One region of the Shewanella decolorationis genome, then DNA from elsewhere that is predicted to be linked to it. Evidence: predicted binding sites of a transcription regulator. Region 1 holds the regulator's gene; each other region holds the start of a gene.
What was found. Region 1 encodes sigma-54, which starts transcription at its own class of promoters, with help from an activator protein. Its sites were predicted from a motif close to GTTGGCACGNNNNTNGNNT; they were not measured.

Region 1 (3,277 bases):
GGGTAAAACCACCACCTTTTACATGGTCGTGGGCTTAGTCAAAAGCGATAAAGGCCATATCTTTATCGATAACGATGATTTAACTGCCGATCCCATGCATCTGCGCGCTCGCAAAGGCATTGGTTACCTACCACAGGAAGCCAGTATCTTCCGTAAGCTGACCGTGCACGACAATATCATGGCGGTACTGCAAACCCGTAAAGAGCTCAATCGCGACCAACGCGAAGAAGAGCTGGAACATCTGCTCGAAGAGTTCCATATCACCCATATTCGCGATAGCCAAGGCATGTCGTTATCGGGCGGCGAACGTCGCCGCGTCGAAATTGCCCGCGCCTTAGCGGCCAATCCTAAGTTTATTCTGCTCGATGAACCCTTCGCCGGTGTCGACCCGATTTCGGTTATCGATATCAAGAAAATCATCGAACAACTCAAGAGCCGAGGCCTTGGGGTACTGATCACAGACCACAATGTGCGTGAGACCTTAGACGTCTGTGAACATGCTTACATTGTCAGTCACGGAAACCTGATAGCCGAAGGAACTCCCGCAGAGATCTTAGACAATCAGCAAGTTAGGGCTGTGTACTTAGGTGAACAATTCAGGCTATAGTTACTTAAACAGAGCCAATTAGCCTTGAATTTTGGCTTATCAGCGCCATCAATATGATAACAAGCGGCCTAAATTCAAAATAATAACGTAGGGATCAGCGGTAACATGAAAGCGTCACTCCAGCTCAAACTGGGTCAACAGTTAACCATGACGCCACAACTCCAACAGGCCATTCGTCTGTTGCAACTGTCGTCATTGGAACTGCAGCAAGAGATCCAGCAAGCCTTAGACTCTAATCCTCTTCTCGAGCTGGAAGAGGAGCAATTCGACGCGCCTAGCGAACGTAATCAAGATATCGCCGATACCGACTTTAGCGAAACGACGGCTCAGCCACAGGAACAAGACAATTCCACCGTGGACATTGCCGAGTCGCTGACCAAAGAATCCTTGCCCGAAGAACTGCCCATGGACACCACTTGGGATGAAGTCTTTACCGCATCGCCAAACTCAGGTTCAGGCGCCAGCCGTGAAGATGACATGCCCTTCCAAGGGGAAACCAGTGAAGGCCTTTACGAACATTTAGAATGGCAGAAAAACCTCACGCCCTTCTCTGAAACCGATTTAGCCATCGCTACCGCGATTATTGATGCCATCGACGATCAAGGTTATCTCACTCAAAGTACTGAAGATATCCTCGAAGCCATGGGCAATCCCGAAATAGAACTGGATGAAGTCGAAGCCGTACTCAAGCGTATTCAACACTTCGATCCCGTCGGTGTCGCCGCAAGGGATTTAAGCGAATGTCTGCTTATCCAACTCTCCCACTTTTCACCGGATACTCCACACCTCGAAAACGCCCGCATGCTGATCAAAGATCATTTAGATCTGATCGCTGCCCGCGATTTTAGGTTGTTGATGCGTAAGACCAAACTCAAAGAAGACGAGTTAAGGGACAGCATAGCGCTGATCCAAACCTTAAACCCTCGTCCCGGTTTGCTCATCACCCCTGTTGATGAAGAATATGTCATCCCCGATGTGTCGGTATCGAAGAAAAACGGTCGCTGGGTGGTCGAGTTAAATCCAGATTGCATGCCAAAAATCAATGTTAATCAGCAATATGCAGCCATGGCGCGCAGCACCAAAAGCCAAGCCGATAGCCAATTTATCCGCGGGCATCTGCAAGAAGCCAAGTGGTTTATTAAAAGCCTTGAAAGCCGTAACGAAACACTGCTCAAGGTGGCAAACTGCATAGTGCAATACCAACAGGGTTTCTTCGAATACGGTGAAGAAGCCATGAAACCTATGGTCCTAAACGATATCGCTGAAGCGGTAGAGATGCATGAGTCCACCATTTCACGGGTGACCACACAAAAATACATGCATACCCCAAAGGGACTTTTTGAACTAAAATATTTCTTCTCAAGCCACGTCGGGACTGATGATGGCGGTGAGTGCTCATCCACGGCAATCAGAGCCTTCATTAAGAAACTGGTTGCAGCGGAAAACCAGAAAAAACCATTAAGCGACAGCAAGATGGCACAACTTCTGGCAGAACAGGGAATTAACGTTGCGCGCAGAACCATTGCGAAGTACAGAGAAGCGATGCTTATTCCCCCTTCCAATCAGCGTAAAAGTTTATAGCCTAAAGTGGAAATCGGAGGACGTTTATATGCAAATAAACCTGAGTGGACACCATATCGAGATTACTGAATCGTTACGGGCTTATGTTGAGGAAAAGTTTTCAAAACTTGAACGTCATTTCGAACAGATCAATAATGTGCACGTTGTGCTCAATGTTGAGAAAATGCAACAAATTGCCGAAGCGAGAATCAACCTCACCGGTGGTGAAGTCTTCGCGACTTCAGAGCATGCAGATATGTATGCTGCCATAGACGTCCTGATCGACAAGCTTGATCGTCAGGTTATTAAACACAAAGAGAAGTTAACAAAACACTAGCAATGGAACTTCGTACCATACTGCGGCCGGAATGCACGACCTGCGCCACTCCGGGCAGTAAGAAAAAGGTACTGGAACTTATCAGCGACTTAGCCGCTGCCCAGTACCCCACCCTCTCATCTCAAGAGATCTTCGAAAGCCTTGTGGCGCGCGAAAAGATGGGGAGCACAGGTATAGGTAACGGCATCGCCATTCCACATGGTCGATTAACCGATATAACACAACCCATAGCCATATTGGTGAAATGTGAGGAGCCGATAGCCTTTGATGCTATCGATAAACAACCTGTCGACATTTTATTTGCGCTGCTAGTGCCTGCTGACCAATGTCAACAGCACTTAAGCACTTTGTCCTGCATGGCTGAAAAGCTCAGTGACAAACAAATATTGAAGCAATTGCGCAAGACGCATGATGAAACGGAACTCTATCAGGTAATCACTGGATGAAACTGGTCATAGTGTCAGGGCGCTCAGGCTCGGGCAAATCGGTCGCACTAAGAGTGCTTGAAGATCTCGGCTACTATTGTGTCGACAATCTTCCTTTGCCGCTGATTGGCAGCTTACTCGAACAGCTCAAGGGCAGTAACGATCTCGTCGCCATCAGCGTCGACGTGCGTAACCTGCCGGAGCAAGACAAGGTACTCGTCAAACAGCTTGCCAGCCTGCCTGCGGGCACTGAACTTACTAGCTTCTTCTTAAACTCCAGCGATAAAGTGCTACTCAAACGCTACAGCGAGACTCGACGCTTACATCCCTTATCTAAGAGCCGTGTTT
Region 2 (3,277 bases), 1.7 Mb from region 1:
GAGAGTGCAAAGCCTGGCACTAAGGAATACAAGGCTTTCTGGGTTAAACGTTCGCGCGCTTGCTTGATTAACTGCAAATGATCAAACGCTAAGGGCATCTGTAACACATCCTCTAATGGCCACCACTTAGCATCACTCACCGAATCAATCTGAATTTGGCAGGCTTGATAACTCATCAACGCGGTATAACACACAGTCACCGACCAGCCTCGCATATCGCGATGACGATTACCAACAGTACAAAGTTGTTCAATATAAGGCGGCACTACTGCCGTTTTTTCCTGCAATTTGCGTAACACCGCTTCCTCAAGAGATTGGTCGCAAAGTTCGTCAATAAACCCTCCAGGTAATCCCCAAAAACCTAAAAAAGGATGATTTGAGCGTTGCACTAAGAGTACTTTAAGTTGCTGATCATGATAGGTAAACAATACGGCATCAACCGTCAGTAGCTGAGCCTTAAAAGCCTTAGGATCGTAATTGGCGAGATATTCTGCTTCAGTCATTAGTATTCCCCATAGTGCAACTTCATTAGCTTAACTTAGGCGTATCCTAGCTTCAAACACATTATGTCTTAGCGTCACTAAGTAAATCATCTGCTCTATAGGGTCGTGCGACTTTTACCAAATTTACGCTGATAACGTGGCAACATGGTTTCATTCCCGAGTAAGCCACCTTGATGGATATACATCACAGGACTTGCGCCCCACTGCGGTAAAAACTTTTCTAACACCATAAAACCTAAGGGATCGTAGAGTAATTCAAACTGCACATCACTGGCATTGATTCGCTGCCACATGGCATAAAACTCAGGATAGAGTTTACCAAAGTGGTATTTCTTCCCCACATTCAAAATCTGTGGATGCTCAGCTGCGTTAGGATTTAACTCATAAAACTGCTGCGCTAAATACTCATCGCCACCGACAACCGCGCAGGTAAGCACTTGAATATCTATTTGCTGACGCACAAAATACTGATTTAAAAAAAGCGCCGTCGTTCCAGTGCCTGCAGGTAAAAAAACCTTTAACTCGCTCATCCCCTGCTGCATTGCCCACGTTTCAATTTCGGTAGCTAACTGGCTAACACCATACTCCGCATACTGGCAGCGCCCACCCTCGGGAACAAACAAAGCGTTAGGCTCTGCAGGCAAGACTTGCTGCTCAATATAATCTTGGCAAGTCCAATTAGGCTCACGATGAAGAGAAGGATTGGCAGCAATCAGGCTTGATAAATCAATAACACGCGTACCATTAGCAATAGCAGCGGCATAGTTGCCCGTCGGCAACGTACAAACATGGTTAGCGATATGATCGACATAAAAATCGCACAGCCAGCCTTTCAGTTTGGCGAGCGCCGATAATGAATACAGTGAGTTGGCCTGCGCAGAGCCATAGCCTATAACCTTAGTCATCCCCGCAAACTCATGGTCTAAAAAATAAGCAAACTTACGCGCCTTATTGCCACTAAACGCAGGATGCAATAGATCGTCTCGTTTGAGAAATATCTCGCGTCCAGCGAAGGAAAAAGACTCAACTGGGCTGTTAGAGAGCAGGCTATGAGTCAACTGGCTATTAGATAACATGGATATACTCGAAGTAAACAAGGGCTGTAGTGTACCGCGAGCTTGTCAACATCGTCCGTATTTATTAAGCATTTTCGCGAAAATCTAGCGAATATCACAAATCCCCACCACAAACAAAACCATTATCTAATTGATATTTAGATAAAATTTTTTTGGCATAATTCTCGCTTACTCCATTTCAGAATCAATTAATGATCCTATGTGTTGGCCAATGCCAATCCAACACAGATTTAAAATGGGTTAAGGAGTATTTAATGTCGCTTTTACGGTTAATTTTCAATATTGCTTGGTTTGTCCTTGGTGGATTTGTGATGGGCCTAGCCTGGTGGCTCGCGGGAATTTTGTGTTTTATCAGTATTATCGGTATTCCCTTTGGTCGAGCCTGCTTTGTGATTGGCGAACTGACCTTCTGGCCTTTTGGGCAAGAACAAATGAATCGACGCCATTTAACGGGACGTGAGGATTTAGGCACAGGCGCCTTTGGCATGTTAGGCAATATTATTTGGTTCTTGCTGTTTGGCATTTGGTTGGCCATAGGTCATTTAGCCCATGCCCTCGCCTGCTTTGTGACGATTATTGGTATCCCCTTTGGGATCCAACATATTAAGCTCGCGCTATTAAGCCTAACGCCAATTGGGCAAACCATAGTCGCGAAAGCGTAATAGCAATAGTCGCGAAAGCGTAAAAACCATAATCTCTAAGGCGTAAGGCATATCACTCTGCACTACTCAGCCTCACTGGGTAGTGCTGATGTATAGTTAGGCAGCGATTGCACTAATCTTGCTTCGTGATAGTTCCTTTCTTCATCGAGTAAATCAGTGTAATCAGCAAACGGCTCACCCACATCCTGCTCAGGGGAGCAGATGATTTCAAAGAGATAATGCGCCAATTTAGCTGGCGCATCTATAGTGATGTCATGACCACAATAGGCTAAAACAACCAAGTCGACCTTAAAATGTTGTGCCAATGCCCTACTGGTTTGAATATTCACTAAGGCATCACGATCACCCGATAAAATACTCACAGGCACAGGCAAAAAGGCAGGACAACAATAGTGAAATGCCGCCCACAACTGGCGACACGCATTACTAAAATGTGGTGTCGACTCATGCCGATATTGGCTCCAGCGTGCAATCAAGACTTTATCGCGGCGATGGCGGTAACTGGTTAAGCGAACAATCGTCGATTCGATGGAATGAAGCCGACTCCCACGGCAACGTTTAAGCCAAGCACTTAGTACATTCAATCCATTAAATCGTTGATACCAAGGCGATAAGTTAGCCGCGCTGCTATTAAGCACAAACACATGTTTTATCTGCTCCGGGCGCTGTTTAGCCATTTCCATGGCGATCATACCTCCCATAGATAATCCCAGCAGATAAAAGGCTTGTCCCGCTAGCTGTTCATCTAGTTGTTGCCATACCGAGCTGGCATATTCAGCGATAGTTAAAGGACTGGCTTGGTGAGTGAGGATCCCATTGCCAGGTAAATCAGGGGTTAATACTCTGCAACCTCTTTGCCTTAACCTTTGATCAAAATCATTCCAATGGCGTTGATCCCGCATTAAGCCCCTAAGCAATACCCAAGTTGTCATCAAAAACGCTCCCGATACCAAAACTGCTGGGCACTCTGTGCCAATTGCGCGAGATCTTCGGGCGTAAGCCCTTCTAACTCCCGTGCGTACGCCGCCTCCATCAA
Region 3 (3,277 bases), 2.3 Mb from region 1:
TTACCTATGCCGGCGCTCGAACATTCGGGGATTTTTGCCAGCTTTAAACGTATGTGGCACAACCTGATAGGTAAGCGTTAAGCGCGGGGTAAATGTTGCAAAGGTCTCTTGAAAAGCCTCTTGCAAACCTGTTTCGTAAACTCGGCTCGGCTATTTAGCCTGCCGAGTTTGCCATTCATCAATGGGTCAGTTATTGATGATCCCAAGACAAGTTAGACACTATGCGGCAAGGTTCGCAGCGAAAGTGGAACATATCTAATAGCGGCTCGTCGAGTTTCCAGTCGTGACTGCCACAGCGTGGGCAGGGGCGAGCTAACTCGGATTGCAGATCCTGTCCCCCGACGCGATATAAATAATAGTAGGTGGGGATTTTGGTCAGGTATTCGATTCGGCCGCGTAAGTCCCAACCTCTTCTAAATAAATCACTGTTTGGGCTGGATAATTCTTCCAGCGCGGCAAATTCTGCCTTAGTGGCTGCCGCCATTTGTAACTCATCACAGGCTTGCCACTCGGTTTGCCAGCGGATCACCCGTTTATGGTCACCATTAAAGGTGGCGGGGATTTGGTACAGCGGAATGGGCAGCAAGTTATCGCCACTTCGCAGGGGCGAGCACATATGCACATAGCTAGTGTAGAGCAGCTGCCAGCTGGGTGGCTCAGTATTACTCACCTCAGAATTAATATCCTGACCGATGAATTTTTCGCGTGGCGCCAGTAGCTTAGCCTCGGTTAATTCCGCCAGCGCTTTTTTCACCCAAGGGCTGTGATAACGATGATTCAAACTGTTTTTTTCAGGCATGAGTAAGCGTACTCGAAATTCGCCCTCATTAAAGGCCACGGCAAATTCGCGGCCAAGGATTTGGCCATTAGCGCGGTAGGCTTCCAGTAATTGATTGATGGCACGTTCTGCCGCACTGATGGTGGTATCGGCAAAGCATTCAAAGCGCAATTCGGTGACAAACATTAAGCGGATTTTCCTTGGGATTCGAGTTGACTGACACGTTGTTTCAGCTCGATAAGTTCATTTTTGAGTTGCATGATCTCGTTGTTTTTTAACGCGAAAGCTTGCTCAATACCCTGTTGCAACTGGGCTAACTGTTGCGCCAGTGTGGCGACTGTGAGTGGCGAAGCTTCGGCGGTGTCTGTTTCTTCAACCACGGGCTGAGTTTGGGCCGCTAAACGCTCACGCTCGGCTTTAGGTATCGATTTAAACTGCTGTAACCCTTGGATTAGCAGCGGCATGGGGATTTTGTTACCGACGCGGCTTTTTATCAGGGCAAGGCTTGGGGTTTTACCGCTGGCTTCGAGGGCGCACGCTGCTGCTAACACTTGGTCAATGGGACTCATAATAAGTGAAATTCCTTAATCTATATCGTATTTTTCACTAACTCACTGGAGCTTGATTATTTTAGTTCTTATAAATCAACACATTGCTTTTTGGCATTGATTTTGCTTTTTGAGCATTTTTATAACAAGTACACAGGAAGTCATAATATGAACGCAAATATTAATCGCAAACTCATCGCGGTCACATTTTTAGGGTTAGCAAGCTTAGGTCTTAGTGGTTGTGTGGTCAATGTCGGCGACAGTGAATCTAAGTGGGATAGCAGCGAATCTTGGGAAATAACACAGGATAAAAACCGCAATAATCTGACTAAGCTCAGCCTTGGTATGAGCAAAGACCAAGTGATGACCTTAATGGGCGCCTCGGATTTTAGCGAATCTTATCTGCAGCAGAATGGCGGCCAAGCCGATAAAGAAGTGTTGGTACTCTTTTATCGCACCCAGCATGCCCACAGTGACGGTAAAACCACTAAGGATGAATGCACGCCAATCGTCTTAAGCAATAATGTGCTAGTGGGTTGGGGTGATACCGCCTACAGCAAGATTTAACAACTTCACTATATTAAACAAGGCCCTAAATTATTAGGGCCTTCTTAATTGTGCGTCAAGTTGCTCAATAAGCTCGGTCCATTGCGCGTCAGCCTCTAACGCTTCAATAAGAAAACTCTTTTGTGCCTGAGTCCAAAATGGGGCGTCAGTTAAATGTGTTTGTGGTGAAAGTTTGTGGGTCGCAATAAATTGTGTAATGGCTTGAGCTTGATTGGCTAATCCTAACTGTTCAAATAAATGGCTCATATCGACGGGTGTTGTATCCATGTTTACATCCTCTCTGCGTGCCTTTATCTAGGGTATGCAACTCACTAGAAAAAGCAATCTATGATTAAAATTTGCACTTTTTGGTTTACTTGATACATTGATTACTACTCATAAGAGTGTGATCTAAATCAAGGAATTCTAATAATGGACAATAATACCTTGGATGAGTGCCGTGCAGTTTACCTCACCGCCGAAGATTTACGCCTTGCCGCTTCGATTCTGTATAACGCCTATCATGACGACCCTTTCTTTGTGGATGCTTTGTCCACTTCAGACAAATTCGCTTATGAACAAAAGTTACGCGCAGCGATCCGTGAGGAACTCAATACACTTTGGCAGGAAAAACAAGCACTAATAGGACTCTTTCATCAGACGCGATTAGTCGGCGTTGCTTGTGTTGTGACTCAAAAGGTACCGTTAGGTGAAGGTCGCTATTGGCACTGGCGACTCAAAATGTTGCTCGGTACAGGATGGCAATCTACTCAAGCGATTATAAAGAAGGAATCGAGCATTTTAGAGCTGTTGCCGAGTAAGCAGTGCGGCATTCTGCAGTTTATTGCCTTGTCACCCAACGAACAGCATAAAGGTTTAGGGCATCAACTCGTGCAAGCCGTAGTGAGTTGGTGTGATGAACAACCTGAGCTTGAAGGTGTTGGGGTCTTTAGCGCGCAGGAAGCTCACACTCGTCTTTTTTTAATGCATGATTTTGTGTCTTTGGGTGAACTTAATATTGGCAGTGTTGCAGGACAATTGCTCTTTTATACGAGTCAACAAGATGAATAAACCGTATCGCTCTTTTGCTGAGTTTTATCCTTTTTATCTTTCGCAGCACCAAGATTTGACCTGTAGGCGGCTACATTTTATTGGCAGCATTCTGGTTTTGTTATTAATTGTCATGGCGGTAGTCACTTCCCATTGGGGATTATTGTTATTAACTCCGGTCGTAGGGTACGGATTTGCCTGGGTGGGTCACTTTATTTTTGAACGTAATCGCCCCGCGACATTTCAATATCCGCTTTACAGTTTGATGGGCGATTGGGTGATGTTTGCACAAATTCTCACCGGAAAACTCAAACGCTGAATTTGTATGGCAAGTAGGAAGCTTACTTCCGTGTGA

Region 2: a site for sigma-54 is predicted at 1,731-1,749, ahead of EYR25_RS16215 (YccF domain-containing protein). Genes of this name have one in related genera too.
Region 3: a site for sigma-54 is predicted at 1,437-1,455, ahead of EYR25_RS13590 (DUF3192 domain-containing protein). Genes of this name have one in related genera too.

What each region holds. Positions count from the first base shown of each region.
Region 1 covers NZ_CP037898.1:550,962-554,238, reverse strand. Annotated here, with positions in the region: gene lptB (LPS export ABC transporter ATP-binding protein) at 1-607, shown strand, start outside; gene EYR25_RS02405 (RNA polymerase factor sigma-54) at 713-2,188, shown strand; gene hpf (ribosome hibernation promoting factor) at 2,217-2,504, shown strand; gene ptsN (PTS IIA-like nitrogen regulatory protein PtsN) at 2,507-2,950, shown strand; gene rapZ (RNase adapter RapZ) at 2,947-3,277, shown strand, end outside.
Region 2 covers NZ_CP037898.1:3,619,578-3,622,854, forward strand. Annotated here, with positions in the region: gene EYR25_RS16205 (NUDIX hydrolase) at 1-503, opposite strand, end outside; gene EYR25_RS16210 (1-aminocyclopropane-1-carboxylate deaminase/D-cysteine desulfhydrase) at 599-1,549, opposite strand; gene EYR25_RS16215 (YccF domain-containing protein) at 1,834-2,241, shown strand; gene EYR25_RS16220 (alpha/beta fold hydrolase) at 2,304-3,173, opposite strand; gene EYR25_RS16225 (M14 family metallopeptidase) at 3,173-3,277, opposite strand, start outside.
Region 3 covers NZ_CP037898.1:2,996,242-2,999,518, reverse strand. Annotated here, with positions in the region: gene syd (SecY-interacting protein) at 1-81, shown strand, start outside; gene EYR25_RS13600 (Zn-ribbon-containing protein) at 191-964, opposite strand; gene EYR25_RS13595 (hypothetical protein) at 964-1,347, opposite strand; gene EYR25_RS13590 (DUF3192 domain-containing protein) at 1,495-1,893, shown strand; gene EYR25_RS13585 (DUF2789 domain-containing protein) at 1,927-2,160, opposite strand; gene EYR25_RS13580 (GNAT family N-acetyltransferase) at 2,305-2,943, shown strand; gene EYR25_RS13575 (Mpo1-like protein) at 2,936-3,241, shown strand.